4 regions of the Arthrobacter sp. A2-55 genome follow, and region 3 is predicted to be linked to each of the others. Evidence: riboswitches for the same ligand, from Rfam matches in the RefSeq annotation. Region 3 holds a riboswitch; each other region holds the start of a gene.
What was found. A riboswitch is a leader RNA that binds a small molecule or an ion and turns the genes downstream of it on or off. The one in region 3 is predicted to bind thiamine pyrophosphate.

Region 1 (7,127 bases), on a different contig from region 3:
GGCAACGCCCTGGGCTATGTTGAACTGGGCGCCGAAGAGGCCCGCCGGGTTGGTTTCGGCGCACTGTAGGCCTTTTAGGCTTCATACTCCTTCCAGGAAAGAGGACCACTCATGGTTGCCTTGGTCATCATTGCGTTGACGGCCGGTGCCTTTGGTGCCATAGCCTGGGGCGTTGACAAGCACCGGACCACTTTTGGGGCACTGCTGCCGGCCGGCGCCGCCGTGGTTGCCGCCGAGCTGGTCTGGATGGCCACCATGGCATTGCGCCTCGACACCTCCCCCGCCACGGCCTGGATCCCCTGGATCCTGTCGATGGTGGTGGGCGGGGCCGTGGCGTCGGCCGTGGCCGGCTACGTGGGGCGCACCCGGCACGCGAAGGCCGTTGCGCGGACCAACGAAATCCTGGCGATGCACTAATTCCCGCCAGGGTTAGGCGCCGCGGCCCGCCTCCGTGCACACGCACAGCCGGTTCCCCTGCGCATCCGTGGCAATGACGAAGCGCGGCGCAGCGCCGTGGTCCAGCGAAGCCCCTGCGGCTTCGACGGCGGACAGCACCCCCGGGCTCTGCGAGTACGGCACGGTCACATCCAGGTGGAAGCGGTTGACATTGGGCGTGGCCGTCTGCTGAAACCACACGGACGGTCCGCGGCCAAACGGGTCCACCAGCGCACCGTCCTCCGCCTTGCGGTAGCCCAACGCGGCGCGCCACGTCTCTGAAATTGCGTCCGCATCATCCGTGTCAATGGCAATTTCCACTGTGTGCAGCAACTCCGGACGGGCCGCCGCGCCGGCCTCTGACGCCGCAGCGGAAATTGCCCGCGCAAGGGCCACGTCCCGGGCGGTCACCTTGGAGCCGGCGTCATGGGAGGTCAGGGCCACAAACAAGGTGTCGTAGCGCCAGTCGACGTCGGGGTGGTGGTTGGCTTCCTGCGCCAGCGCCCCGATCGCGGCAAACAGCTCCAGTGCCGCGGCCGACGTCGGGCACTTCAGTGCCGTGCGCAAGGCACCAAGGCCCAGGGTCCAGTCAGGCAGGGAGGCCAGCTCGGCGTCGATCTCGGGGCGGGTCAAAGCATCGTTCGCGGCCACGGCAGGCTCCTTCAAGATTCCGGTCTAAAGGTCCGGGCGGCCCTCCATGGCGGAGGACGCCAAGGCGTGGGCCCGCTTGGGAATGCGCCCGGCCCGTGATGCCAGTCTGCCACCGATCACGGCGTGTTTGAAGGCCTCGGCCATGCGCACGGGGTCCTGCGCCCGGGTCACGGCTGTGGCCAGCAGCACGGCATCACAGCCCAGTTCCATGGCCAGTGCGGCGTCGGAGGCGGTCCCGATGCCGGCGTCAAGCACCACGGGGACTGACGCGCGGGAGACGATCAGTTCAATGTTGTGCGGGTTCAGGATGCCCAGCCCCGTGCCGATGGGGGCGCCCAGCGGCATGACGGCGGCAGCGCCCAGCTGTTCCAGCCGCAGGGCCACCACCGGGTCGTCGTTGGTGTAGGCAAAGACCTTGAAGCCGCGGTTCACCAGCTGTTCGGTGGCCTCGACCAGTTCGACGGCGTCCGGCAGTAGGGTGTGCTCATCGGCGATGACTTCCAGTTTCACCCAGTCCGTCTCCAGCGCCTCACGCGCCAGTTCGGCCGTCATGACCGCCTCGCGGGCCGTGAAGCAGCCGGCGGTGTTGGGCAGCACGCGGATGTTGTTCTCGACCAGCAGCTCAAAAAGGTTCGTGCCGCCGCTGCCGCCGCTGCCCGGGGCGTAGCGCCGCATGGCCACGGTGGTCAGTTCGGTGCCGGAGGCCACCAGCGCGGCGCCAAGCCCGTCAAGGCTGGGCGCGCCGCCCGTGCCCATGATCAGGCGGGAGCCCAGCGGGACTCCAGCCACGATGAACGGGTCCGTTGCTGTCAGGGTTTCAGTCATGGTGCTTCACTTTCCTCAAGGTTTGGTGCGCGGGCGGCGCTGGCTTAGCCGCCCTGGACGGCCGTGACGACCTCGACGTCGTCGCCGGGTTCCAGCGTGGTGCCGGCCCATTGGCTGCGGGGCACAATGTTCTGGTTGCGGGCCACGGCCACGCCCAGCCGGCCGCCGTCGGCAGGCTGGCCGCTGGCCAGGATGGCCCGGCCGGTGACAGCCGTGACCAGGTGCGCCACGGTGGTTCCTTCGGCCAGCGGACGGGCCGCGCCGTTGAGTTGGATGGTGCTCATGGTGTCTCCTCAGGTTCGGTGTGGGTTGACTGCAATGCGGGCGAGAACCTGTCCGGGCGGAACTGCTCCCAGGCCAGGTCCGTGACTCCGCCCAGCAGCTGGCGGGTGATGTGGGCGGCAATGGCCGTCAGAAGGACGCCGTGCCGGAAGAATCCCGTGGCGATGATGAGCCCCGGGATGTCCCTGCCGTGAGGGCCCGGAACACGGCCCAGCAGAGGTGCGTTGTCCGGGGTGCCGGGGCGGGCGCGGGCCGTGGTTTCCATGAGTTCCAGTTCGGCCACGGCGGGCACCAGCACCTGGGCGTCTCGCAGCAGCTGGTGGACTCCCCCGGCGCTGACGCCGGCCGATCCGTCCTCTCGCATGGTGGCCCCGAGCACCACGGTGTTGTCATTGCGCGGCACCAGGTACACGGGCAGTCCGCGGACCAGGCCGCGGATGGTGGCCGTGGTGAGCGGGCGCAGGTGTTCGGGGACGCGCAGGCGCAGGATGTCGCCGTACACGGGGCGCAGAGGCAGCACCAGCCCGTCCGGCAGGCCCTGCAGCGTGGGGGCGGCCAGTCCGTTGGCCACCACCACCTCCCGGGCATGGACCTCCCGGCCGTCCTCCAGCAGCACGCCCGTCACCCTGGAGCGGGTGTCCGCCGGGTCCTCATGCAACAGCTCGACGGCGTTGCGCCGGATGGAGGTTTGCTCCTCGCGGAGCCGGCCGCGCTCGGCCGCCACCACATTGAGCTGCACGCGGATGGCCGTTGCCACGCCGCGCGGATCAACCTGGTGGTCCTGGGGTATCCGGAAGGCGCAGGAAATGTGAGGGCCCACCAGCGGTTCCTGGGCCCGTGCTTCACGGATGGACAGCTGTTCAACGTCCAGCCCGTGCGCCAGCTGGACTTCACGCAAGTCAGCCAGCGCGGCTCGGTCCGCAGCATCGGCACCCAACACAAGCGTCGGCGTCGTGCGGAATCCGGTGTCAGCGTGCCCGGCGGCCACCAGCGGCGCCACAAACTCCGGCCAGCGGGCCGCGGAGGCAAGCGTAAGCGCCAGCAAGCCCTCCTCCTGGTAATGGAGTTCGCTGACCGGTGCCAGCATGCCGGCCGCGGCAAAGGTGGCTCCCGTGGCCGGCGAGGGGTCGATGACGGTGACCGCATCGCCGGCCCGCTGGGCTTCCCAGGCGATGCCCAGGCCCACGATGCCCCCGCCCACAACGGCCACGTCGGTGGTGATGGTCTCCGGCACTGTGCGCGCCATTTTTGGGTCTCCTTCCCTACGCCGGCATGATCCGGATCAGGTTCCACGCCCTTGCGGGCGCCTGTCGGTCGGCGCAGTCGGCGCCCTCTCAGCCAGCTTTCCTGGCTCCCGCGGTACTGAACTAGTCTAGGAGATATGCACACCCCTTCGCTCACACATGACGCCATGCCCCTTTTCTCCGCCCTCGCCGAGCCGGCCCGGGACTCGCCCACTGTGGCCGGCGCCAGGCTGTATGTCTGCACTGACGCCCGCCGGGACCGCGGGGACTTTGCCGAGTTTGTCCGGGCGGCGTACGCCGGCGGCGTGGACATCATCCAGCTGCGGGACAAGTTCCTGGAGGCCGCCGAGGAACTGGAGTTGCTGGCTGTGTTGCGCTCTGTTGCGGAGGAATTCGGCAAGCTGTGGGCGGTCAACGACCGTGCCGACATTGCATCCCTGTCCGGCGCCCCCGTGTTCCATGTGGGGCAAAAGGACCTGCCGCTGCCAGCCGCCCGGTCCCTGGTGGGCCCGTCGGTGTCCGTGGGTCTCTCCAGCCACGACCGCCTCCAGGCCTCCGCCGCCGCCTCCAGCCACTTCGCCGACTACTTCTGCGTGGGGCCGCTGTGGGCCACGCCCACCAAGCCTGGCCGGGCCGCCGTCGGCCTTGACCTGGTGAAGCACGCCGCCTCCCTGCGCACGTCCAAGCCGTGGTTTGCCATCGGCGGGGTGGACCTTTCAAACGTTGACGCAGTGGTGGAGGCCGGCGCCTCCCGGATTGTGGTGGTCAGGGCGGTCACCGACGCTGAAGATCCGACGGCGGCCGCCCAGGAACTGCTGTCCCGCTTGCCTGCGCTGGGGTAGCGTCCGCGGCCGTTGCCCTAGACGAGCCCCGCGATCCCCGCCATCCGCGCCAGGACGTCCAGCTGCACGTCGAAGAGGGCTGCCGGGTCGTGGAAGGTTGACTTCCCGTATTGGCCAAACACCTCGAAGCTGACGGCGCCAAAAATCGCCGCCCAGGCCAGGACTCCGCGGGCCAGGGCGTTGTCATCCGCCGTGATGCCCCATTCGCTGCGGATGGCCTCGAAGTCCGCAGCGAGAAGGTGGCCGGGAACGGATTCCGCCTCTGTGCCGGCATGTTCTTCGGCTGGACCCGCGGGCGGTCCGCCAGCCCTGATGCCCGCAGTGTAGGCGCCCTCCAGGATGCCCACCAGCTTGGCGATGACGCGGGTGCCCGGTCCCGTTGTCTGGTCCGCGGGGGCGTCATAACCTGGCACGGGTGAGCCAAAAAGAAGTCCGTAGCGGGCCTGTTCAGCCAGGGCCCATGTTCGGACGGCCCGTCCCAACGCCCGGAACCGCCCCGAATAATCGGCCTCGGGAACCTTGTCCACGGCCGCATCCACGGCGTCTCCCAGTGAATTGTAGGCATCCACCAGCAGCAGGGTCAGCAACTCGTCACGGCTCTCGACGTAGCGGTAGACGGCGGAGGAGACCACGCCAAGGTCGCGGGCCACAGCCCGCAGCGACAGTCCCGCCGCTCCGTGGACGGCCAGGTGGCGGCGGCCGATCAACAAGATCTCATCCATGGTCTGGAGCCGTGCGCGCTCCCGCGGTGTTTGTGCCATGCCCTGATTTTGAACCATTGTGAGAGCGTCGTCAACTTTAGTGAGCAGTGCTCTTGACATTGGCGATCCCCTGTTTGACACTTAATTTTAGAGAGCACCGCTCTCTAATTCACAAATTCCGCTCCACAGAATCGAGACCACCATGGACGCCGTCAAGGTCGTCACCGGCGCCGGGCCCGTCGGCTGGACCGTTGCCACTCAACTCGCCGAAGCCGGCCAGCACGTCAGGGTCCTGACCCGTTCCGGTTCGGGTCCGGATCATCCGGGCATTGAAAGGCTGCGCGTGGACGTCAGCCACCCGGGGGCACTCCGGGCGTCACTTGCCGGCGCCGACGCCATTTTCCATTGCGTTCATGGTTCCAAATACAACGCCGAAACATGGCGGCGCGAGCTCCCGGCGGCCGAGCAGGTGGTGCTGGCGGCGGCGGGCGAGGGTGGCGCCGTCGTCGTTTTCCCGGAGAGCCTCTATTCCTACAGCCAGCCCAGCGCCGTCATGGCGGAGGACAGCCCGCGCCTGGCCGAAGGCGGAAAGCGCGGCGTACGGACCCTCTTGCTGGCAGCCCGGGCGGCCTCCCCCACGCCCACGGTCAGCGTGGTGGCCTCGGACTTCTTCGGCCCGCAAGTCCGCAACGCCCATGCGGGCGAGCGCATGGTCCCGCAGCTGCTTCGGGGACGGCGAGTGTCCGTGGTCGCCCGGGCGGATGTGCCGCACTCGTTTACCTACGTCCCGGACCTCGCCGCGGCCATGATCAGGGCAGCCGCCATGCCCGGCCTGTGGAATTCCGTGCTCCACGCCCCCACCAACCCGGCGCTGACGCAGCGCGCCCTCGCCGCCGCATTCACCTCCGCCGCGGGGCTGCCGGCGCCGAAGGTGGGTGCCGTCCCGGCCTGGGTGCTGCGTGCCTCGGGGATGTTCTCCAGCGACGTGCGGGACCTGGCGGAGACGCTGTACCAGTTCCAGCGGCCGTTCATCATGGACTCCGCCGCCAGCCAGGAATTGCTAGGGCTGGCACCCACTCCGCTGGAAACCGCGGCGAAGGAGACCGTGGAGTGGTGGCGCGGGCAAGCCTAGCTGGCAGGCTCGGCCCGTGCGGCAATCTTGCGCAGCAGGGCCGCCAGCTGCGCCTTCTCCCCCGCAGCCAGCCCGGCAAGCAGCTCCCTCTCGCGGTCCAGAAAGTGCGGAAACTCGCGGTTGACGAGCTCCGTTCCCAAGGGCGTTAGGCGCATGAGGACCACGCGGCCGTCGCGCTCCCAGGGCAGCCGCTCCACCAACCCGCGGCGCGCCAGGCGGTCAACGTTCTTGGTGGTGGAAGCGCCGCTCAGCATGGTGGCCGCGGTGACCTCGCTGGCCCGCAGGGGCCGGTCGCTGCGCGCCAGCGTGCAGAGCACGTCAAATTCCGCGCGTGACACCGCCGCCGCCGCGAGGTCGCGCTCCACCCGCTGGGAGGCCAGCGCGCCGATCCGGGAAATGCGTCCCATCACTTCAATGCTGGAGACATCCAGGCCCGGTCGCGCCTTTTCCCAGCCGGCCCGGGCGCGGTCCACAAAGTCGCCCGTCGATTCGAAGTCCATTCCCCCATCCTAGAGAGGATCCTCACACACTTCACATCTATTTTACTAGTAAATTACTTGCTAACATGAAAGCATGCCCACGCTGACTCGTGTCCGCGACTCCCACGCCGCCCTGGCCCATGCCGTATCGCCGGGCGCTTGGCGAAGGTCCTTCGCCATGCGCCCGGCAGACGCCATCTTCGCACCAGCCATCAAAGTAGGCATTGCGGCGTCGCTGGTCCTCGTCTCGGGCGGACTGCTGGGGCAGGGGCAACTCGCTGGCATCGCCTCCCTGGGCGCACTCGTGTCCGCCTTTGGCCGCTACCAGCCGTATCCGAGGCTGGGGCGGATGCTGCTCCTGGTCGCCGGCTGCCTCCTCCTCGCCGCGGGCGCGGGCTCGCTCATGGGCGCCGCCGGCGTGCCGCCCTGGTACCAGATTGCCGTGTTTTCCGTTCTCGCGGGCCTGGCTGCGCATGTGTTCGGGGCCTTCGGCGTCACGGGACCGGGCGCCGTCATCCTGGTCTTTGCGGCCTCAG
Region 2 (7,127 bases), on a different contig from region 3:
CTGACGAGCCCGTTTCCGCGCTGGACGTGTCCATCCAGGCCCAGGTGCTGAACCTGATGAAGGAGCTCCAACGCGACCGCGAGCTGACATATCTGTTCATCAGCCACGACCTGTCAGTGGTGCGCTACCTCTCCGACGTCATTGCCGTCATGTACCTGGGCCGGATGGTGGAGGTGGGGCCGGCTGCGGAGGTCTACTCGCACCCGCAACACCATTACACGCGCGGGCTGATCGACACCATTCCCATTCCGGACCCGGTGGTTGAGCGCCAAAAGGCCAAGCTGGGCGTGCGCGGTGAACTGCCCTCCGCCATGAACCCGCCCAGCGGCTGCCGGTTCCGCACCCGCTGCCCCATGGCGCAGGACATTTGCGCGAGGGTGGTCCCGCCTCTGCAGCCCGGCGGCGGATCGGACCCCATGCCTGCCGCCGAGGTGGAGGCTGCCGTGGCTTCCGCCGCAGCCCGCGGAACCGTTCCGCACATGACCGCCTGCCACTTTCCCATCAACGGGCACTCCGCCGCCGACACATTGGTTGAGGGAGCAGTCTCCCCGGTGGCGTAGTGGGGGGTGTCCGTTCAATGCCCTGTCAGGCCCATCCGGTACCCTGCTTGAATGACAAAACCCCGGATCGTGTTCGTGCACGGGATCGACGGCTTCGGAGCGGCAGCCTGGCCGGTCCAACACCGCCTGGCCGGGCGCTACGATGCCCTCTTCCTCAAGCGCACCGGCTTCGACGCGGCGGCGCCTCCCTTGCCCACCGAATATGCCGCGGATGTACGAATGGTGCTTGACGCGCTCGACGGCGGCGCCCACCTGGTGGCCCACGCCCAGGGTGCCATTGCCGCTGTGATGGCTGCCGTGGAGCAGCCCGGACTGGTCAAGTCCCTGGTGCTGGTGGAGCCGGCACTGCTCTCGCTCACCACTGAATTGCCCGCCACCAGCGCCTATCGTGAGCACCTGGAACCGCTGTTTTCCCGGAGCGCCACGATGACTGACGCTGCCTTCTCCGCCGAATTCCGCAGGCTGACGGCGTCCATGGCCGGCCCGGGCGGTGCCGGACCCGGCATTGCCGGTGGCGGAGCGGGGCTGCCGGGCCGGCTCCCGGGCCCCGGGCCGGTTGAATCCTCGGCGCGGATCGCCGCCCGCATTCACCTTCAGGCACCGCTTTGGGAGGCCCCCGTGCACATTGTCCCCGGGGTGCCCACCCTGGTGCTGACCGGCGGGTGGGAGCCGCTCTATGAGGAGATCGCGGACTACCTCGCCGCCACCGGTGCCCGCCACGAAGTCACCGGCGGCGGGCACCGGCCGCAGGATTCCGACGCGGGGGCGGCCCTGATTGAGGAATTCATCGCCGGCCTCGAATCCGGCCTCGAATCCGGCTTCGAGGCCGGCTCCGGGGACGGCAGCTAAGCGGGGCTGCCGACTTGGTGTGGGATCTGTCTGATTTCCGGTTTTTGATGATGTGGTGGTTTTGGGCAGTGGTGGGGCCGGCCTTGCTGCCGGTGGGGTTGCATGTTGGGTTCCTTGGCGGCTTTCGGGTTTAGTTCGGGGATGCGGCGCACGACCAGCTGCCCGGGGATCCGTCCCGGGGATCCGTTCGGCCTTCGTCCTCGGGGAGAACGGGGTGAACGGGATCTTGGCGACCTCGCGGCGCCCTTGCGCAGGCGCTGGGCGATGATCACCGGTGCGGCGTCTTCCCCGGACGGTGTCGCGAACAAGGGCGCCGTCCGGCCCAGGCGCATCACCGGGACCAGGCCCGGTCTGCGGCACCGGATTCTCCTCGTCAAAGGAAACTGACAGGGCCGCACGGCTGTGGGACATGTGCATCCGCGCGATGCCCTCTTTTAGGTACGAAGATTTGACCGTGGTAGCCGTACCTCCCTCTAAATGACGGGCATTTCGTGTCTAAAACGCCGAGCAACCCCGCGGCCCACCGGTGGATCACGGCCAAGGCGGGGGGCCGCCCCCCGCCCGGGATGGTCCACCGTGGCGCCGGCCACCTTGTTGCCCTGTCGCCGTTCGCCGCATGGCCGCAGAATGGAAGGACGGCAGCAGTGCGGCAGTATCGAGGAGCAAACAATGCGGAATGTCATCCTGTACATGTCAATGTCCGTTGACGGGTTTGTTGGCAGCGTCCGTGAGCATCCGGGGATGGCAGTCCCCGAAGGCTCTGCGTTGAAGCAGTGGAAGCTTGAGGGGATCAGCAAGGCCGGTGCACATCTCATGGGGCGTGTCACCTACCAGGAGATGTCGTCGTTCTGGCCCACCTCGCAGGACCCTTACGCATCGCCAATGAACGACATCCCCAAGGTCGTGTTCTCGGCCACGCTCCGCGACGACGAGGCCACGTGGCCGCAGACCAGGGTCGCGCGCGGCGACCTCGCCACCGAGATCGCCGCCATCAAGGCAGAGCCGGGCCCCGACGTGATCGTCTGGGGAGGTGCCGGGCTTGCCGGCGGGCTCGCCGCGGCGGACCTGATCGACGAGTACCGCCTCCTGGTCCAGCCGATGGTCCTGGGGCGCGGCCAGGCCCTGTTCGACCGGCTTTCGGAATCACGGCATCTTGAGCTGGTTGGGAGCACCCCCTTCCCCAGCGGCGTCGTCGTCCAGGTCTACCGGCCGCTGAGGGGCTGAAGCGGGTCACCCACGTGGCGCGTTCGGAAGGCCGAAGCGGTCGTCCAGCCCCGATCGGCGGCGCTAGGGGCGGGGAACCACCAGCTCGGGGAGGTACACCGTGGCCCCGGCCGCCCGGAACTCGGCGCTCTTGGCCGCCATGCCGCCGGCGATCAGCTCCTGCTCCGCCGTGTCGCCGTAGGCGTCCCGAATGTCCTGGCTGATCCGCATGGAGCAGAACTTGGGGCCGCACATCGAGCAAAAGTGCGCCGTCTTGGCCGGCTCGGCGGGCAGCGTCTCGTCGTGAAAGGCCTCCGCCGTCGCCGGGTCCAGGGACAGCGAAAACTGGTCCCGCCAGCGGAATTCAAAGCGGGCCTTGGACAAGGCGTCGTCACGGTCCCGCGCACCCGGGTGGCCCTTGGCCATGTCGGCCGCATGCGCCGCGATCTTGTAGGTGATGACGCCTGTCTTCACGTCGTCCTTGTTGGGCAGCCCCAGATGTTCCTTGGGCGTGACATAGCAGAGCATGGCCGTCCCGTACCGGGCGATCTCCGTGGCACCGATCGCCGAGGTGATGTGGTCGTAGCCCGGGGCAATGTCGGTGACCAGCGGGCCCAAGGTGTAGAACGGGGCGCCGTCGCACAGCTCCTGCTGGCGCTCCACATTCTCCCGGACCAGGTGGAAGGGAATGTGGCCGGGCCCCTCCACCATGACCTGCACGTCGAATTCCCAGGCCCGCCTGGTCAGCTCGGCCAAGGTGTCCAGCTCCGCAAACTGGGCGGCGTCGTTGGCGTCGGCCGTGGAGCCCGGGCGCAGGCCGTCGCCGAGGGAGAAGGCAACATCGTAGCGGGCAAAGATCTCGCACAGCTCGTCAAAATGGGTGTAAAGGAAATTCTCCCGGTGGTGCGCCAGGCACCAGCCGGCCATGATGGACCCCCCGCGGGACACGATCCCCGTGACCCGGTTGGCCGTTAGCGGGACGTAGCGCAGCAGTACACCGGCGTGGATGGTCATGTAGTCCACCCCTTGTTCGCACTGCTCGATCACGGTGTCGCGGAAAATCTCCCACGTGAGCTGGTCCGCCTCGCCGTTGACCTTTTCCAGGGCCTGGTAGATGGGAACGGTGCCGATCGGGACCGGGGAGTTGCGGATGATCCATTCCCGCGTGGTGTGGATGTCGTCACCCGTGGAGAGGTCCATGACCGTGTCGGCGCCCCACAGCGTGGCCCATTGGAGCTTGTCCACTTCTTCGGCGATGGAGCTGGTGACGGCCGAGTTGCCGATGTTTGCGTTGATCTTCACCAGGAAGGCCCTGCCGATGATCATGGGCTCGGACTCGGGGTGGTTGATGTTGTTGGGAATGATGGCCCGGCCGGCCGCCAGCTCGCGGCGCACCAGTTCCACGTCGCAGTTTTCGCGGAGCGCCACAAAACGCATTTCCTGGGTTACGACGCCGGCCCTGGCGTAATGCATCTGGGTCACGGTGCGTCCCTCACGCGACCGCAGCGGCGCCCTCCTCGTACCGCGCCATTCCGCGGAGGCGGCGCCGCGCCGCTGGGCCGAGCGACCGTCGTCGAGCAGTTCGCGCGCCCGGCCCTGATAGTTTTCGCAATCCCCGCGAGCCGCAATCCAGGGGTCGCGCAGCGGCGGCAGTCCGCGGACCGGGTCGCTGCCCGGGCCCGCTGTCCGGTACACCTGAAGGGGCGGATTCTCCCGGCCTGGCGCCGAATCCTCCAGTGCAATGGACGTCACAGGGACCCGCAGGCCGTGGTCGGGGTCAGTCAGCCAGGACAGCGTGTGGGCAGGGCTTTGTTCGGTGGAATTCACAGGGTGGTGCTCACTTCCTTCGCCGGCATTACCCGGACAGGTTCAACGGTCCCGGGCAGCTGCAGCCCGTGTCTCAGCCCCTGCTTCGGGGCTCCCGTGTGGTCAAGATTGAAGGTACACGAGAAGAGGGTGTCGGTGTCAAGCCGTAGGATCGTTCCATGCTGGAAATCCGTCCCGCGGCGCTGAGTGAATTCTCGCTTTTGCCTGCCCTGGAAGCGGACGCGGACCAGGCATTTGCCACCCTGGACCCGCCGTTCCCTCCGGGGGCGCCGGCGGACTTTCCGCCGCCCGGCACTGCGGAATCCTATGCGGGCGCGTTCCACATCATGGTTGCCGGGAGGCCCCCCGTGGGCTTTGCCCGGCTGGAAATTGTCGATGGCCAGGCGCACCTGGCCCAGCTGGCCGTCAGCCCCGAGCATGCCCGGCAGGGGATCGGGCGGGCGCTGGTCATGGCGGCCAAGGCGTGGGCCCTTGAGGCAGGATTCCGCGCGATGACGCTGTGCACCTTTGCCGAGGTGCCCTTCAATGGCCCGTTCTACACCAGCTGCGGCTTTGCCGAGCTGGCCGACCGGGCGCTGGCCCCTGAATTGCGCCAGCTGCGCCGCGAGGAAGCAGCGCTGGGGCTCGACGCCATGGGCCGGCGCGTGGCCATGTCCGCCGAACTTCGCTAGGAAATCCCCGCCCCAATTCCCCACGGCACAAATGGGTCATCTGCCCCATGCCTCCGAAGCGCTGCGGCCCTATGCTGGCCGGACCAGGGCAAAAAAGGGAGACGGCCATGAAGACAACCACACCACGGGAATGGGCAGAAGCGGCGGAACTGGAAGCCATCCAGCCGCCCGACACCGCAGAACACTTTGCCGGCTACGCGGTGGTCGGGGTGCCCTTTGGTTCCGGCCATTACCTGGCATTCCGGCGCTTCCCCACAAGTTCGGTGGGCCCGGGGTACCGTGCCGTATGGCTGCGCACCCCCGCCGGACAGTGGACGATTTACGCAGATGCCCCGCCGGAGCTCAGCTGTGCCCGATACTTTGGCGCCGCCCTGGCGCGGGCCGCCACCGCTCCGGTCAATGCCGAGTGGACCGGGCCCGCGGCACTCACGGTGCGCGTACCCGGCGTGGTGCAGTGGGAACTGGAATTCGGCGCAACGTGGGTCACGCGGGCTGCAACGGCAACGGCCCTGCGATTTCCTGCCGCACTGTGGCGCCGGGACGGTGTGGTCAACGCCATGGCCGCCATGATGGGGCCAGCGCTGGGTGCGGGACGGATGAAACTTGCCGGGATTGTCCCCAACGGCCAAAGTTTCCAGGCCAGGCCGCTGCGGATTTGGGCCGTCACGCGCAGCCGTGCCGCCATTGGGGGCAAGGACGCGGGCACCCTGCGGCCGCTCCCCGGCCAGGCACGCCTGGGCGATTTTTGGCTCCCCCAGCGGGGCCTGTTTGCGGCGGACCTGGGCATCAGGTACCCATCCACCGCGGCACCCCACCACATACCGGATCATGAAAGGGCGGCGCAGCACCATGAGCATCATTGAAACCATTCCCGAATCGGCTGCCGCGGGACCCGTGGCACAACTGTATGCCGACGACCTCAAGGCCATGGGTTACGTTCCCAGCCACACCCGCGCCATGGCCCTGAATCCCGAGGCGCTTGCTGCCTGGCGGGCGCTGCAGGCGGCCATCGCCGGCTCGCTGGGCGTGCGGCGCTACGAGCTGGTGACGCTGGCCGCTGCACGCGGCCTCGGCTCCGCCGCATGCCTGCTGGCACACGGCCTCAAGGCACTGAAGTTCATGCCGGCGGAGCAGCTGGAGCGCGTGGCACGCGACTACCGCACCGCCGGCCTCCCCGCGGGTGAGGTGGCCATGATGGACTTCGCCCTGAAGCTCAGCACCGCCTCCGCCACCATGGACGACGCCGATTCCCAGTCCCTGCGTGACGCCGGCTTCAGCGACAGGGAGATTGTGGACATCGCCCTGGCTGCCGCGGCCCGCAACTATTTCAGCAGGGCGCTGCACGCACTGGCAGTGGACGTTGACGTGCCTGCCGGACTGGCGCCCGGGCTGCAGGACGCCCTGCTCGCACCCGTGGGCGGGGCGGGGCGCCCGGCACTCCCGGCGGCCGCGGGACCGGCAGCGGCCGGCACTTGAAACCGGTGCGGAACCTGCGCCCGCCGTAGAATGGGGGTGTGGCGGCACAGGATTTCGGCGGCTCCTTCCGGTCTCCCACGGCCCACGGGCCGGCGGGCGCAGTGCCGCGGCCCCCCGCCACGGCCAGGCGCGCCGAAGTGCTGGCGGCCCTGTCCCTGGCCATCGACCTGGGGCTTGGCCAGCCCATGGAGCACATGCTGCGCGCCATGCTGCTGGGGGTGCGGATGGCCGATCTGCTGGGACTTGGGCCGGAGGCGCGGGCCCGGACCTACTATGCCAACCTGCTGGCCTGGATTGGCTGCCATGCGGACTCCTTCGAACTGGCTGCCCGTTTTGGCGACGACATCGGCTTCCGGGCCGACTACTACCTCATTGACGCCCACGGGCTGCCCATGCTGTCGCTGATGCTGCACCACACCGGCACAGAGCTGCCGCCACTGCGGCGCGCCGCCCGGCAGTCGCAGTTCGCGGCAACGGCGGGCACGGCGGTCAGGAAGCTGATCCGTTCGCACTGCCTCTCCGCCGGGCAACTCGCCGACAG
Region 3 (7,127 bases):
GCCGCCTGCAACCGAGGTCAGCGAGGAGGAGCCAACCTTCACCACAATCCGGGACGCCGTTGCGATCCCCTGCCGTGCCCCCGCAGGGGCGGCGGCTTCGGCCTTAGAGTTCATCGTCGTCGGATGCACCGCCGTCGGCGTCAAGGTCATCCTTGATGCCCAGGTTCCGGGCATGTTGGCGGTTGGTGGATTCGGTCCAAATGCCGGCCTTGCGCTCAGCTTCCAGCTCTGCGCGCGCGGCGGCCTTCGCGTCCCGGCGGTCCTGCTGCTCTTCACGCTTTTGGGCACGGGTGGGGCGGTCGCCCAGGTCAAGGAGGCGAAGGTCGGTGCCGCGCGGTGCGGCCAGGTGTTCGGCTCCGCCCATCATGGTGGGCTCCCAGTCGAAGACCATGGCGTCGTCTTCGCCGATCACCACGGTGTCCCCGGGGGTGGCGCCGGCCTTGAACAGGCCCGTCTCCACGCCTGCCTTGGCCAGCCGGTCCGCCAGGTAGCCGATGGCTTCCTCGTTTTGGAAGTCTGTCTGCTTCACCCAGCGCTCGGGCTTTTCGCCCAAGACGCGGAACAGCGGCTCAAGGTTCTTCTCTTCGCGCCGGATGGTGAAAGGCGTGGCGTTGACAGCGCGGGGCCGCAGCACCACGGGAGTCACCTTGGCCGGGGCGGCGGCAATGGCGTCGCGGGCAGCCTGGACAATTTCGGCCATGGCGAAGCCAAGCTGGCGCAGGCCCTCATGGCTGGCCGCGGAGACTTCAAAGACCCTGTATCCGCGGGCTTCCAGGTCACCCTTGACGAATTCGGCCATGTCGCGGCCGTCCGGGGAGTCGATCTTGTTCAGGGCCACCAGCTTGGGGCGCTCATTGAGCGGGACCACGTCGCCGTCGGCCCCGGCAAAGCTCATGTCCACCGCGTAACGGTCCAGTTCGCTTTCAATGACGGCCAGGTCTGACAGGGGGTCGCGGTCCGCTTCCAGGGTGGCGCAGTCCAACACGTGCACCAGCGCTGCGCAGCGTTCCACGTGGCGCAGGAAGTTGTGGCCTAGGCCCTTGCCTTCGCTGGCGCCCTCGATGAGCCCCGGCACGTCGGCAATGGTAAAGCGGATCTCCCCTGCCTGGACCACGCCCAGGTTGGGGACCAGGGTGGTGAACGGGTAGTCGGCAATCTTCGGCCGGGCCGCGGACATCGCAGCAATCAGGCTGGACTTGCCGGCGGAGGGAAAGCCCACCAGGGCGATGTCGGCAATGGACTTCAGTTCCAGGACGATGTCGCGTTCCTCGCCCTCGACGCCCAGGAGCGCAAAGCCGGGGGCCTTGCGCTTGAGCGTGGACAGTTGCGAGTTGCCCAGTCCGCCCTGCCCGCCGGCGGCGGCAATGAATTCGGTGCCCTCGCCCACCAGGTCGGCCAGGACGGTGCCGGACTTGTCCTTGACCACCGTGCCGTCCGGGACGTTGAGGATCAGGGACTCGCCGATCTTGCCGTCCCGCCAGTCGCCCATGCCGGGCCCGCCGTTGGTGCCGTGGCGGTGCGGGGCATGGTGGAAGTCAAGGAGGGTGGTGGTTTGCGCGCTCACGCGCAGGATCACGTCGCCGCCGTCGCCGCCCTTGCCGCCGTCGGGCCCTCCCAGCGGCTTGAACTTTTCGCGCTTGACCGAGACGCAGCCATGGCCGCCAGTCCCGCCGGATACGTGCAAAACAACCCGGTCAACAAAGCTGGCCAATGAATTCTCCTCGATTGATGCTGCCCTTGCGGACTCATTCTAGTCCGCGTATTAAAACACAGTGGAGCGAGCCGTGCGGCCCGCTCCACTGGTAAAAAAGCTTTGGTGTTAGACCGCAGCGGCGACGATGTTCACCACGCGGCGGCCGCGGCGCTGGCCGAACTCGACCGCACCGGCGTCCAGGGCGAACAAGGTGTCGTCCTTGCCGATGCCGACGCCGGCGCCCGGGTGGAAGTGGGTGCCGCGCTGGCGGACGATGATCTCGCCCGCCTTGACAACCTGACCGCCGAAGCGCTTGACGCCCAAGTACTGAGCGTTGGAGTCACGACCGTTGCGAGTGGAACTCGCACCCTTTTTATGTGCCATTGTAAAATGCCTACCTTTTGACTAAAAGACTGTTTAAGTTGATCGACGTGCCGAACGCGGAATTACGCGATCGAGGTGATCTTGACCTTGGACAGTTCCTGACGGTGGCCCTGGCGCTTCTTGTAACCGGTCTTGTTCTTGAACTTCTGGATGACGATCTTCGGCCCGCGAAGATCCTCCAACTTCTCAGCCGTAACCTTTACATTAGCCAGGTCCTTTGCGGCGGTGGTGATTGTTTCACCATCAACCAAGAGCAAAGCGGGCAGCTCAAGCGTGCTGCCGACTCCACCGGGGACGCGGTTCATGGTCACGTAGTCTCCAACGGAAACCTTTTCTTGACGGCCGCCTGCGCGGACAATCGCGTACACCACTGGGGAACTCACTTCTCTCGACGTTTATAACAAAGTATTGATGTGCCTCAACGCCGTGGACCTCAATGGAGTTCTACCATGGAGTGGTTGCCCTAGGTTGGCGTAAGCACCGAAGATCAAGAATACGCTAATTCCTGCCCCGGCCGCAAATGAGACTGGCCCGCTGTCCCGGATTCGCTGCGTGCCGGACAGCTGTCCGCGCGCATCAGCCCGTTTGAGAGGAACCATGCGCAACTACTCTAGCGCGCCTGGGGACGCGGCGCCCGTTCTGCGGGTGTGGCGCGCCGGTTTTTTCCGCAGCACCCCGGTGGCGTTAATCACCTGCCGGCCTTTCAGGCGTGCAGCCGTGCGGCGTCAAAGAAGTCCACCTCGTATTGGGCCGAGTGCACAAACGCCTCGCGCATGCGTTCGCGGTCCAGGGCAGATCCCCGGCGCGCGGCGGCGTCAACTATGCGCACGGCGGCCTCAGCGGCGTCGGCGAACGCCTGGTCGGCGTACGTTTCCAGCCACCTGGCGTACGGGTGCACGCCGTCGAACGCCAGGTAGTCCGCGTGCAGGACCCGGCCCACTTCGGCGTACAGCCAGTAACAGGGCAGCACGGCGGCCACCACTTCCCCGTAGCTGCCGGCGAACGCCGCGGCCTGCAGGTGGTCAACGTAGTGTTTGGTCACGGGGCCCGGGCCCACGTCCAGGGGGTGCCGGGCCAGCCAGTCGCCGTGCAGCGCCAGCTCCACGGCAAGGCAATTTTCTGCCCCCTTGGCCCAAAACAGCTGTTCCTCCGCGGTGGGGGCAAGGGCGCTGGCGCGCGCCAGCACGCGCGAGTAGCTGCCCAGGTACATGGCGTCCTGCGCCAGGTAGTACGCAAAGTGGGCCTCAGTGAGCGTGCCGGCCGCGAGGTCCTTGATGAAGCCGAGCTCAAAAATGGCCTTGCGTTGGGGCTCCACCTCGTCCCAGAGGCTCCTGCTGAACGCATTGCCCGCCGGTGGCGCCGCGTCCCAGAGCGAATGGAAGTGGTTGACCGGCCCATGGCCGTGCCCCACCTCGAGTTCGGCGGACGTTTCCAGCGCATCCCACAACCATCCCTTGGCGCGGCGCACGGACTCCGGCCAGTGATTGGTCTGGGCCTGGACAGTGGCCAGCGCTGCGGAGAGCGAGCAGCCCGTGCCGTGCGTGTTGGCGGTGTCGATGCGCAGTGCCGTGAACTCTTCCACGCTGCCGCCGGGTTCCACGAGGGCGTCCGGGCAGGCGCTGCCGGCCAGGTGGCCGCCCTTCACCAGCACGCGCACCTGTGACGTGGCGGCCAGGCGCCGGCCCTGCTCGAGCGCCGCTTCCCAGGAGTCCGCCTCGGCTTCCCCCACCAGCACTGCCAGCTCGGGCAGGTTGGGGGTCACCAGGTGGGCGTGCTGCAGGAGGTCCAGCAGGGCCAGGCGCGCATCCACCGCCACGAGGGAGTCGCCACTGCTGGCCACCATCACCGGGTCCAGCACCACCACGGCGGGCCGCGTGGTTTCCAGCCACTCCCCCACGGCGCGCATTACCTCGGGATTGGCCAGCATGCCGATCTTCACGGCGTCAATGGCAATGTCGTCCGACAGCGACTCAAGCTGCCGGCGCAGGAATTCCGCAGGGGGTACGTGGACCGACTGCACGCCCCGGGTGTTTTGGGCAGTCAGGGCCGTGACGGCCGCCATCGCGTACCCGCCGTTGGCGGCAATGGACTTGATGTCCGCCTGGATCCCGGCGCCGCCGGACGGGTCGGAACCGGCAATGCTCAGGACTCGCGGGTGGCGGCGCACCGTGGCTGCCGGCGTCGGGGCTGCTGCCCGGTCTCCGGTTGCGGGTTCGGACAAGGTGTTGACGATCATGGGGACATCCCTTCGCCGGTGCTGGCCGGGCAGGTTCAACGGGTTTTATCTCAGCCGGCCCTGCTGGCCTGGCACCCCGTGTCGCACCCCAGCCTAGCCCGCCCGCGTCCCCCTGGGAAAAATTGCGTGACGGAAAATTCCGGACCGGGCGTTTCACCCCGGCCACACGCCAGTATGCAGCGATGGCGGCTTTGCCCGCAGGCAAGCCGCCATCGCTGCATACTGACCGCACAGTCAGTGCAGTTGTGAGCCCTACAGCTCGGAGGCGGGAACCCCCACACCCAGCATGATGATGGGCTCCGGTGCCTTCTTGGCCGGTTGGGCCTTCGCAGCCTCAGCCCTGGGAGTGTCAGCCGTGGCGGCCCGCCCCGAACCGGCCGTTGCCGGAGCCTGGGCGCCAGCGGGCTCCGACGTTTCCACGGACATGTCGGCTCCGCCCTGGGCGCTGCGGGCGCTGCGGTTGCGCCGTGCCCGGCGGGGGCGGCCGTTCCCGGATTCTTCACCGGCCGCCGCATGCGAGCCGGCCAGTTGGTCAAGTGCTTCGGCAAGTCCGGCCAGGCGCTGCGCCTGCTCGGCATTTCCGGCGTGGGGCGTGTCATTGTGGTGCCCGCGGGGCAGCTCAATGGCTTCCCCGCCCAAGGTCACAATGGCGTTCTCCCCCAGGCTGGCGGGCAGCGCCTTGACCTCAACTTCCTCCACCTCGGCCGCCGGGGACGAGGCCCCAGCACCGGCGCCCACACCGGAACCTGCACCGGCGCCTGCACCGTGGTGGGCGGCGGCGGCAGCGGCGGCAATGTTCGCCAGCGCGGCCCGGGCCTCGTGGGCCTTTTGCACCTTCTGGGCCTCGGTGGCGCCGTCGGCCGGGTCATGCGAAAGCTCGACGGCGTCGGTCCCGTCTGCGTGCTCGTTGTCCAGGTGGGCCGGGCGGTTGTTGCGGTTGCGCTTTCGCTCACTGCGCGTGGAGCGGTTGGCCGTCCGTTCGTTTTCGCGGTGCTCGGGCCGGGAAGCGTGCGCATGGTGGGTGTCAACGGCCACGGTGTGAACGCGGCGGTGCTCCACCGGGATCTCGTGGGTGACCATGCCGCGGCCGGCACAGGTCTCGCAGAGCTCGCCAAAGACTTCCAGCAGTCCGGTGCCCATGCGCTTGCGCGTCATCTGCACCAGGCCCAGGCTGGTGACCTCGGCCACCTGGTGCTTGGTCCGGTCCCGGCCCAGGCACTCCACCAGGCGCCGGAGCACCAGGTCGCGGTTGGATTCCAGGACCATGTCAATAAAGTCAATGACGATGATGCCGCCAATGTCGCGCAGGCGCAGCTGGCGGACCACTTCCTCCGCCGCTTCGAGGTTGTTTTTGGTGACGGTTTCCTCCAGGTTGCCGCCGGAGCCGGTGAACTTGCCCGTGTTCACGTCAACCACTGTCATGGCCTCGGTGCGGTCAATGACCAGCGAGCCGCCGGACGGCAGGAACACCTTGCGTTCCAGGGCCTTCGAGATTTGCTCGTCGATGCGGTGGACGCCAAAGATGTCTTCCGGCCGGGTCCACTTTTCCAGGCGGTCCAGCAGGTCCGGGGCCACATACGTCACATAGGCCTCAATGGTGTCCCACGCCTCCTCGCCGGAGACGATCAGCTTGCTGAAGTCCTCGTTGAAGACGTCGCGAACCACCTTGATGGTCAGGTCCGGTTCGGCGTACAGCATCTCCGGCGCCAGGGTCTTGTGCGACGTGGCCCGGTTGTTGATGCCTTCCCACTGGGCGCGCAGCCGGTTGATGTCGTTGGTCAGCTCTTCCTCGCTGGCACCCTCGGCGGCCGTGCGCACAATGACGCCCGCATTTTCCGGCAGGTGGTCCTTCAGGACCCGCTTGAGACGGTTCCGCTCGACGTCGGGCAGCTTGCGGGATATGCCCGTCATGGAGCCGCCGGGTACGTACACCAGGTACCGGCCCGGCAGGGAGACCTGGCTGGTCAGCCGCGCCCCCTTGTGGCCCACGGGGTCCTTGGACACCTGGACCAGGACGGAGTCCCCCGACTTCAGGGCGTTTTCAATGCGGCGCGGCTGGCCATTGAGCTTGGCGGCGTCCCAGTCGACCTCACCGGCGTAGAGCACGGCGTTGCGTCCGCGTCCAATGTCCACAAATGCAGCTTCCATGCTGGGCAGCACGTTTTGGACCTTGCCCAGGTACACATTTCCAATGAGCGAATCCTGCTGCGTCTTGGACACGAAGTGTTCGGCCAGGATGCCGTCCTCCATCACCCCGATCTGGATGCGGTCCTCGTTCTGGCGGACCACCATGACGCGGTCCACGGATTCGCGGCGGGCCAGGAACTCGGCCTCGGTGATGACGGTGCGCCGGCGGCCGGAATCGCGCGAGTCGCGGCGGCGCTGCTTCTTCGCCTCCAGGCGGGTGGAGCCGCGCAGGCTGGTCACCCGGTTTGACGCGCTCGACGACGGCTCTGCCGGGGTGCGCGGCGCCCGGACCCGGGTGACGGTGTTGGGCGGGTCTTCATCGGTGCCGCCCGTCAGTTCCAGATCCGCCTCACCACGGCGGCGGCGGCGACGGCGGCGCGACGTCACGCCGTCCGCGGAGTCGTCCTCGCCCGGCTCATCGGCAGCATCAGCTGCCGCGGTGCCTGCTTCGTCGCCGGCATTACCGGCGGGCTTGCCGCCTCGGCGGTGGCGGTTGCGCCCGCGGCGCCCGGCCGAGGAATCGTCGTGGCCCTCGCCGGTTTCGGATTCCTCGTCATGCTCGTGGCTGGCGGCAGGCGCGGGGACGGCCAGGCTCAAGTCCGGTGCCAGGAAAAGTGCTGAAATGCC
Region 4 (7,127 bases), on a different contig from region 3:
GCAGTGCACCTGGGCGGCTGGGCGCCGCCGTTCGGGATCGTCATGGTGGCGGACCAGTTCTCCTCGCTGCTGCTGGTCATTTCCTCCGCTGTCAGCCTGGCGGTGCTGGCCTATGCGTCCGGCCAGGGCGCGGCCGACGGCGAGGAAGGCGGGCCCCTGTCTGTTTTCCACCCCACGTACCTGATCCTGGTGGCCGGCGTGTCCAACGCATTCCTGGCCGGTGACCTGTTCAACCTGTATGTGGGCTTTGAGATCCTGCTGACGGCCAGCTACGTGCTTATGACGCTGGGCGGAACCGGATCGCGCATTAGGGCGGGGATCACCTACGTGGTGGTCAGCGTGGTGTCCTCGCTGCTGTTCCTGATAGCAATTGCCATGATTTACGGCGCCACGGGAACCGTCACCCTGGCCGACCTGGCCATCAAGCTGGGGCAGCTGGACCACGGGACCCAGCAACTGCTGCACGTGCTGCTGCTGGTGGCCTTTGGCATCAAGGCTGCCGTCTTTCCGCTCTCCTTCTGGCTGCCTGACTCCTATCCCACGGCGCCGGCACCCGTGACGGCGGTGTTCGCCGGGCTGCTGACCAAGGTGGGCGTCTACGCGATCATCCGCACGGAGACCCTGCTGTTCCCCTCCGACCATTTCAACACCGTGCTGATGTGGGCGGCCCTGCTGACCATGCTGGTGGGCATCCTGGGTGCGCTGGCCCAGACGGACATCAAGCGCATGCTCTCCTTCACCCTGGTGAGCCACATCGGGTACATGATCTTCGGCGTCGCGCTCTCATCAGTGCTGGGCCTGGCCGCCACCATTTTCTACATCATCCATCACATCACCATCCAGACCAGCCTGTTCATGGTGACGGGACTGGTGGAGCGCCGCGGCGGCACCTCCGCCATCTCGCGGCTGGGCGGGCTGGCCAAGCTGTCCCCCCTGCTGGCCGCGCTGTACTTCATCCCCGCCATGAACCTGTCCGGCATCCCGCCGTTTTCGGGATTCCTGGGGAAGCTGGGCCTCTTGCAGGCCGGCGTGGCGGACGGCTCGCCCATGGCGTACGTGCTGGTGGTGGGCGCCGTGGCGGCCAGCCTGCTGACGCTGCTGGTCATGGCCCGCGTGTGGAACCGCGTGTTTTGGCGCAGCACGGCCGACGCCGAGGACCCTGACCCCGTGCTGCTTGCCACGGCCCCGGACGCCTCCGGCAGGCGGAGCATGCGGGCGCTGCGCACCAGCAGGTATGTTGACGCCACCGAAGGCCGGTTCGCCGGGGAGAACGAGATCCCGATCCTGCCGAAAATGATGGTCTACTCCACCCTGGGCCTGGTGGTGCTGGGCGTGGCGCTCAGTGTATTCGCCGGGCCATTGTTTGAGCTCAGCCAGCAGGCGGCGGACGCCATGCTTGCGCGCACGCCCTACATTGCGGCCGTGCTGGGGGCGGGTGCTCCATGAGGCGGACCGTGGACGCTGTGCGCAAGCGCCGCACGTGGCAGCGGCTGCCGCTGCTCATTTGGCTGGTGGTGGTGTGGGGTGCCCTGTGGCAGGACTTCAGCCCCGGCAACCTGGTTTTTGGCCTGCTGATTGCCCTGGGGGTCTCGCAGGCGTTTTATCTGCCTCCCGTGGAATTGAGCGGCCGCTTCAACGTGCTGCACGCCCTGGTGTTTGTGATGTGGTTCCTCAAGGAAGTCACGGTGGCCAGCGCCCTGGTTGCATACTGGGCTGTGGCGCATGGGCCGCGCATCCGAAATGCCGTCATCGCCGTCCCCCTCCGCAGTCATTCGGACCTGCTCATGACGGCCACCGGCCACGTGCTGTCGCTGATCCCGGGGTCCCTGGTGGTTGAGGTGGACCGCGGCACCGCCACCTTGTACATGCACGCCATGAACACGCCCACGGCCGAAAGTGTGGAGCAGGCCCGGGCCGGGATCCGGGACATCGAGGCCCGGCTGATCCGCATCATGGGCAGCCGCGAGGAACTTGCCGCCCTCACCGTTGAGATTCGAGATAACCACGCCCCGAGGGAGGAACCATGACGGGACTGGGAACAGTGGGCGTAATTGTCGCCGTCGTGCTGTCCCTGGCGGCGGCAGGCACCATTTACCGCATCGCGGCCGGGCCGTCGCTGCTGGACCGGGTCATCGCCGCGGACGTCCTGCTGGCCATTTTCGGCGCCGCCCTGGCCACCGACATGGCACTGAAGCACCACACGGACAACCTGGCGCTGCTGGTGGTCCTGAGCGTGGTGGGATTCATTGGCTCCGTGACGGTGGCCCGCTTCGTGGCGCACCGCAAGGAGGAAGCATGAACGTGGTTGATGTGCTGACGGCCATCTGCCTGCTGGGCGGGGCCGCCATGAGCCTGGCCGCAGCCGTCGGACTGCTGCGGTTTCCTGACCTGATGAGCCGCATGCACGCCGCCACCAAGCCGCAGGTGCTGGGCCTGTTCCTGATGCTGGCCGCCGTGGCGCTGCAGCTGCAGGCCTGGTCGCTGCTGCCCGCGCTCCTGGTGGCCTGGCTGTTCCAGCTGCTGACGGTGCCGGTGTCCGCTCACATGGTGGGCCGCGCCGGCTACCGCACCAAGCACCGCCGCCCCGAACTCCTCACGGTGGACGAGCTCAATGACGTGGTAGAGGCCGTTGTGGAAGAAGGCGGCGCCTAGACCTCTTCGGGGTGCTGGTTGAAGCGGGCAATGGCCTTTTGGGTGGTGCGCCCGGCCAGGACCTGGATGATGGCGGCCACGGCGGAGGAAACCAGGGCAAAGGTGAGTGCCGAGCGGAGGCTGTTTTCCAGATTGGCTCCGTCCTTGGGCGGCTTGTTGCCGGTGCTCTTTTCCCACGCGGTGTCAACGATCTTGCTGGCCACAAACCCGGCAGCCACGCTGACGCCCGTGCCGAGCAGCTTGAACACGATATTCACAAAAACACTCCTTGGGGTGGGGCGGGGTGACGCGGTGGTGGACCTGTTGCTAGCCTAACCGTTTGCCCTCGACAGCGGTCAACGCTGAGGGAAAATATGGACGGGCCATTGCCGCGCCGCCCCTCCAAGCCAAGCACGACGGCGGTGGGCCGCCCGCCCAGGGCGCCCCGCCGCCGTCGTGCGTCATCAACATTCGCCGCCAACCGGCCGTGCGGGTAGACTAAAGCCGCAATTCAACACGACAGGGGAGCGTCATCCCGACCCGGGAACCGGCGCTGAGAGTGCGGTTCGCCGCAGACCCTCGAACCTGCTCCGGCTAGTACCGGCGAAGGGAGTCGAGTTCTCTTCGGCTGCGCGGAAATACCGCCGCGGCCGCCCCTCCTGAAAAGGAGGAAACATGAGCAAGTCAGTCGCGGGCAATTCCGCAAACTCCAAGTCAGCACCCAAATCCACGTGGCGCGTGGTGGACATTGTGGTGGCCTCCGTGCTGTCCGTGGCCGTGGGCGTCGTCTTCTGGCTGTGGTCCGCCGGCTACGGCGTGATCGCCGCTTTCACCGTGGCCTTTCCGCCCCTTGCCGGCCTGTACGGCGGCGGCTGGCTGATTGCCGGCGTGATCGGCGCACTGGTGATCCGCAAGCCCGGCGCCGCACTGTACTGCGAGATAGTGGCCGCCATTGTCGAGGCGCTCTTGGGCAGTTCCTTTGGCTTTACCGTGCTGCTGTCCGGCCTGGTCCAGGGGCTCGGCGCGGAAGTGGCCTTTGCCGCCTTCCGCTACCGCCGCTTCACACTGCCCGTGGCACTGCTGGCCGGTGCGCTGGCGGGCGTGGCCATGGGCATCAACGATTCGCTGGTCTACAACGTGGTGTGGGACTTCCCCTGGAAGCTGGTCTACACCGTGTTCGGCGCCATTTCCGGGGCTGTGCTGGCCGGGTTGCTCTCCTGGCTGGCAGTGCGCGGGCTGGCCCGCACCGGCGCCCTGGCCAATCTGCCCTCCCGCGGGGCTGCCACCGAACCGGTGGTGTAGGGAATGGCCCGCCAGCCGGGCCGAGGTGCCCCGGCCCGGAGTGCCCCGGCACTGAGCGCCCCGGGCCGGAGCGCCCCGGCGCGGGTCAGTGCCCGGGGGTGGGGCTGGCAGCACGCAGGCCGCCCGGCCAAGGCCATCCACGATCTTGACCTGGAGATCGCACCCGGCGAACGGGTGCTGCTGCTGGGACCCTCAGGCGCCGGCAAGTCCACGCTTTTGCACGCCCTGGCAGGTGTGCTGGGCGGCGAGGAGGGTGCCGACGAGTTTGGCACGCTCCTCATTGACGGCGCGCCCGTGGCGGAATCCCGCGGCCGCGCCGGGCTCATGCAGCAGGACCCCGACGCCCAGGTGGTCCTCTCCCGCATTGGCGACGACGTGGCCTTCGGTGCGGAAAACCTGTCCGTGCCGCGGGAGGAAATCTGGCGGCGTGTACCGGAAGCCCTGGAACAGGTGGGGCTGAAGTTGCCGCTGGACCACTCCAGTTCCGCCCTGTCCGGCGGGCAAAAGCAGCGGCTGGGCCTGGCCGGGATGCTGGCCATGCGCCCCGGGCTGCTCCTGCTGGACGAACCCACCGCCAACCTTGACCCCGCCGGCGTGGTGGACGTCCACGACGCGGTCCGGCGCAGCCTCGATGCCACGGGGGCCACCCTGGTGGTGGTGGAGCACCGCGTCTCCGTCTGGCTGGACGTGGTGGACAGGATTGTGGTGCTGGCGCCCGCGCGTGCCGGGGAGCCGGGCGGCGTGCTGCTGGACGGCGCCCCCGCGGAGGTCCTGGCCCAGGCAGCCGGCATGCTGGCCGCCGCCGGGGTCTGGGTGCCGGGCCGGGTTCCCGCCGTGCGTCCGCGGACTTTTTCGGCCACGGACGACGCCGGTTCCCACCTACTGCTCGACGCGGAGGCCCTGGCCGTCTCCCGGCAGGCCGGGACGCGACGGCACCCGGCCGTGCCGGCCGCCGTCGTGCCTTGCGTGCGGATCTCCGCGGGGCAGGCCCTCAGCGTGACCGGGCCCAACGGCGCCGGGAAATCAACGCTGGCCCTCACCCTGGCCGGGCTGCTGCCGGCCGTGGGCGGGCGCCTGGAAGCCAGCCCGGCCCTGGCCCGTGGTGCCGGCAGCGCGCCGCTGAAATGGCGCGGGCGGGAGCTGATCAGCCGGATCGGCTATGTGTTCCAGGAACCGGAGCACCAATTTGTGACGGGCACCGTGCGCGATGAACTGCTGTTTGCGCCGCGGCTGCTGGGCCGGGGGGAGGCCTCCGCGGACGGGCTGCTGGAGCGGCTGCGCCTGGGCCACGTGGCGGACGCCAACCCCTTCACGCTGTCCGGGGGCGAAAAGCGCAGGCTGTCCGTGGCCACCGTGCTGGCTGCCGGTCCGCAGGTGCTGGTCCTGGACGAGCCCACCTTCGGCCAGGACGCCAACACCTGGGCCGAGCTGGCCTCGCTGCTGACCGAACTGCTCGACGCCGGCACTGCCGTGGTGTCCGTGACGCACGACTCCGCCTTCACCCAGGTGTTGGGAGGGGCCCGGCTGGTCCTCGGCTCGCCCGTGGACCCTCCTGTTGAAGTTCGAGATAACCACGTGCGGATGACCCTGCCGGCGGCCGAGCCGGGGGCTGAGCCGGGGGCTGCACCGAAGCCCGTGGCGGAGCCTGTGTCGCAGACGGGGGTGCGGAGATGAGCGTGGATGTTCTTGCCGCCCCCCGGTCGAACGCCTGGCTGGCGGGGGCGAACCCGCTGGCCAAGCTGGGCGCCGCCATGGCCATCACCGTCGCCCTGCTCCTGAGCGTGGACTGGGTGTCTGCCACGGCGGCCCTGGTGCTGGAATGCCTGCTGCTTCCGCTGGCCGGCCTGGGCGCCTCCTTGTTGTTGCGTCGGGGCTGGCCCGTGTTGCTGGCCGCCGTGGTGGGCGGCTACGGCACGGCGTTGCTGGCACCCAAAACGGGCGAGGTGCTCCTTTCGGCAGGGCCGCTCCTGTTCACCACCGGTTCCGTGGAGTCCGGTGTGGCCATTGCGCTGCGCGGCCTGGCGATCGCCCTGCCGGGGATCATTGTCCTGGCCAGCACCGATCCCACCGACTTGGCGGACGCGCTGGCCCAGAAGCTCCGCCTGCCGCACCGCTTTGTGCTCGGTGCCCTGGCTGCGATGCGCCTGGTGGGCCTGCTGGTGGCCGAATGGCAGACCCTCGGCATGGCCCGCCGCGCCCGCGGGGTGGGCAGCGAGCCCGGCTTCTTCAGCGGCCTGCGCGCGTCCCTGGGGCAGGCCCTGGCGCTTCTGGTCCAGGCCATCCGCAGGGCGTCCCGACTGGCAGTCACCATGGAGGCCAAGGGCTTTGGCGCCGGGCCCCGCACGTGGGCCCGCGAATCCGTCTTTACGCGGCGCGACGCCGCGGTGGCGGCAGGGGGATTGGTGATGGTGGCCGTGTCGGTGGGGGCCGCCGTCGTGCTGGGAACGTGGAATCCTGTGTTTGGCTAACCCTCCGCCGAGACAGCGGATCAACGCCGAGACCGGATGGAATATCCTGCGGATCTCGGCGCGCATCCGCTGTCTCGGCGTTGCGCACGGAATGTCCGCAGGGGGAGTACCGTAGTGGGAGACGGTTTGCGAATTAGGCCGCCGAATAGACTTATCGCATGCAATGGCTAATCTTGGCCTACAAAGTACCAAATTGCTGTAAAGGTCACGAAATGCCTGCAAAATATGCGTCCCATGATATAAAAGTGTTATGACTCAAGTGGCTGCAGAAACCGTCGGTGTATTGGTCCGCGACGCCCGGAACGACAAAGGCTGGACCCAGCTGGAACTCGCGGCGCAACTGGGCACCAGCCAGAGCGCGGTGGCACGCATGGAACAGGGCAAGCAAAACCTTAGCCTGAAGATGATCCAGCGCATGGAATCCCTGCTGGGGCGAAACATTGTCAACGTGGGAAATTCACCCAAGAACGTGGTGACCCACCTGCGCGTGCACGGCGGCCGCGAGCTCTCCGGCAGCGTGGACGTCAACTCCAGCAAGAACGCCGGCGTGGCCCTGTTGTGTGCCAGCCTGATCAACCGCGGCACCACCACTTTGCGCCGGCTGGCCCGCATCGAGGAGGTCAACCGCATTGTTGAACTGCTCACCAGCATTGGCGTCGAGTGCAAGTGGCTCAATGCCACCGACCTTCAGATCCGCCGCCCCAAAGTGCTGGACCTGGCCTCCAT

Region 1: another riboswitch for thiamine pyrophosphate. It lies ahead of thiO (glycine oxidase ThiO); the one in region 3 lies ahead of thiD (bifunctional hydroxymethylpyrimidine kinase/phosphomethylpyrimidine kinase).
Region 2: another riboswitch for thiamine pyrophosphate. It lies ahead of thiC (phosphomethylpyrimidine synthase ThiC); the one in region 3 lies ahead of thiD (bifunctional hydroxymethylpyrimidine kinase/phosphomethylpyrimidine kinase).
Region 4: another riboswitch for thiamine pyrophosphate. It lies ahead of LPN03_RS04505 (ECF transporter S component); the one in region 3 lies ahead of thiD (bifunctional hydroxymethylpyrimidine kinase/phosphomethylpyrimidine kinase).

The regions. Positions count from the first base shown of each region.
Region 1 covers NZ_JAJLOZ010000056.1:21,342-28,468, forward strand. Annotated here, with positions in the region: gene LPN03_RS14840 (DUF3107 domain-containing protein) at 1-69, shown strand, start outside; gene LPN03_RS14845 (hypothetical protein) at 112-417, shown strand; gene LPN03_RS14850 (4a-hydroxytetrahydrobiopterin dehydratase) at 430-1,086, opposite strand; gene LPN03_RS14855 (thiazole synthase) at 1,111-1,911, opposite strand; gene thiS (sulfur carrier protein ThiS) at 1,956-2,195, opposite strand; gene thiO (glycine oxidase ThiO) at 2,192-3,439, opposite strand; TPP riboswitch at 3,436-3,560, opposite strand; gene thiE (thiamine phosphate synthase) at 3,605-4,279, shown strand; gene LPN03_RS14875 (TetR/AcrR family transcriptional regulator) at 4,297-5,040, opposite strand; gene LPN03_RS14880 (NAD-dependent epimerase/dehydratase family protein) at 5,183-6,112, shown strand; gene LPN03_RS14885 (MarR family winged helix-turn-helix transcriptional regulator) at 6,109-6,612, opposite strand; gene LPN03_RS14890 (FUSC family protein) at 6,686-7,127, shown strand, end outside.
Region 2 covers NZ_JAJLOZ010000045.1:829-7,955, reverse strand. Annotated here, with positions in the region: gene LPN03_RS12965 (ABC transporter ATP-binding protein) at 1-560, shown strand, start outside; gene LPN03_RS12960 (alpha/beta fold hydrolase) at 612-1,409, shown strand; gene LPN03_RS12955 (dihydrofolate reductase family protein) at 2,079-2,633, shown strand; gene thiC (phosphomethylpyrimidine synthase ThiC) at 2,697-4,439, opposite strand; TPP riboswitch at 4,437-4,547, opposite strand; gene LPN03_RS12945 (GNAT family N-acetyltransferase) at 4,598-5,110, shown strand; gene LPN03_RS12940 (hypothetical protein) at 5,218-5,973, shown strand; gene LPN03_RS12935 (carboxymuconolactone decarboxylase family protein) at 5,960-6,586, shown strand; partial or broken gene LPN03_RS12930 (HD-GYP domain-containing protein) at 6,625-7,127, shown strand, end outside.
Region 3 covers NZ_JAJLOZ010000001.1:127,752-134,878, forward strand. Annotated here, with positions in the region: gene proB (glutamate 5-kinase) at 1-114, opposite strand, end outside; gene obgE (GTPase ObgE) at 104-1,711, opposite strand; gene rpmA (50S ribosomal protein L27) at 1,820-2,077, opposite strand; gene rplU (50S ribosomal protein L21) at 2,140-2,448, opposite strand; gene thiD (bifunctional hydroxymethylpyrimidine kinase/phosphomethylpyrimidine kinase) at 2,781-4,313, opposite strand; TPP riboswitch at 4,304-4,402, opposite strand; gene LPN03_RS00615 (Rne/Rng family ribonuclease) at 4,566-7,127, opposite strand, start outside.
Region 4 covers NZ_JAJLOZ010000009.1:47,199-54,325, reverse strand. Annotated here, with positions in the region: gene LPN03_RS04530 (Na+/H+ antiporter subunit D) at 1-1,446, shown strand, start outside; gene LPN03_RS04525 (Na+/H+ antiporter subunit E) at 1,455-2,027, shown strand; gene LPN03_RS04520 (monovalent cation/H+ antiporter complex subunit F) at 2,024-2,299, shown strand; gene mnhG (monovalent cation/H(+) antiporter subunit G) at 2,296-2,652, shown strand; gene LPN03_RS04510 (DUF4235 domain-containing protein) at 2,649-2,909, opposite strand; TPP riboswitch at 3,143-3,260, shown strand; gene LPN03_RS04505 (ECF transporter S component) at 3,307-3,933, shown strand; gene LPN03_RS04500 (ABC transporter ATP-binding protein) at 3,937-5,607, shown strand; gene LPN03_RS04495 (energy-coupling factor transporter transmembrane component T family protein) at 5,604-6,401, shown strand; gene LPN03_RS04490 (UDP-N-acetylglucosamine 1-carboxyvinyltransferase) at 6,652-7,127, shown strand, end outside.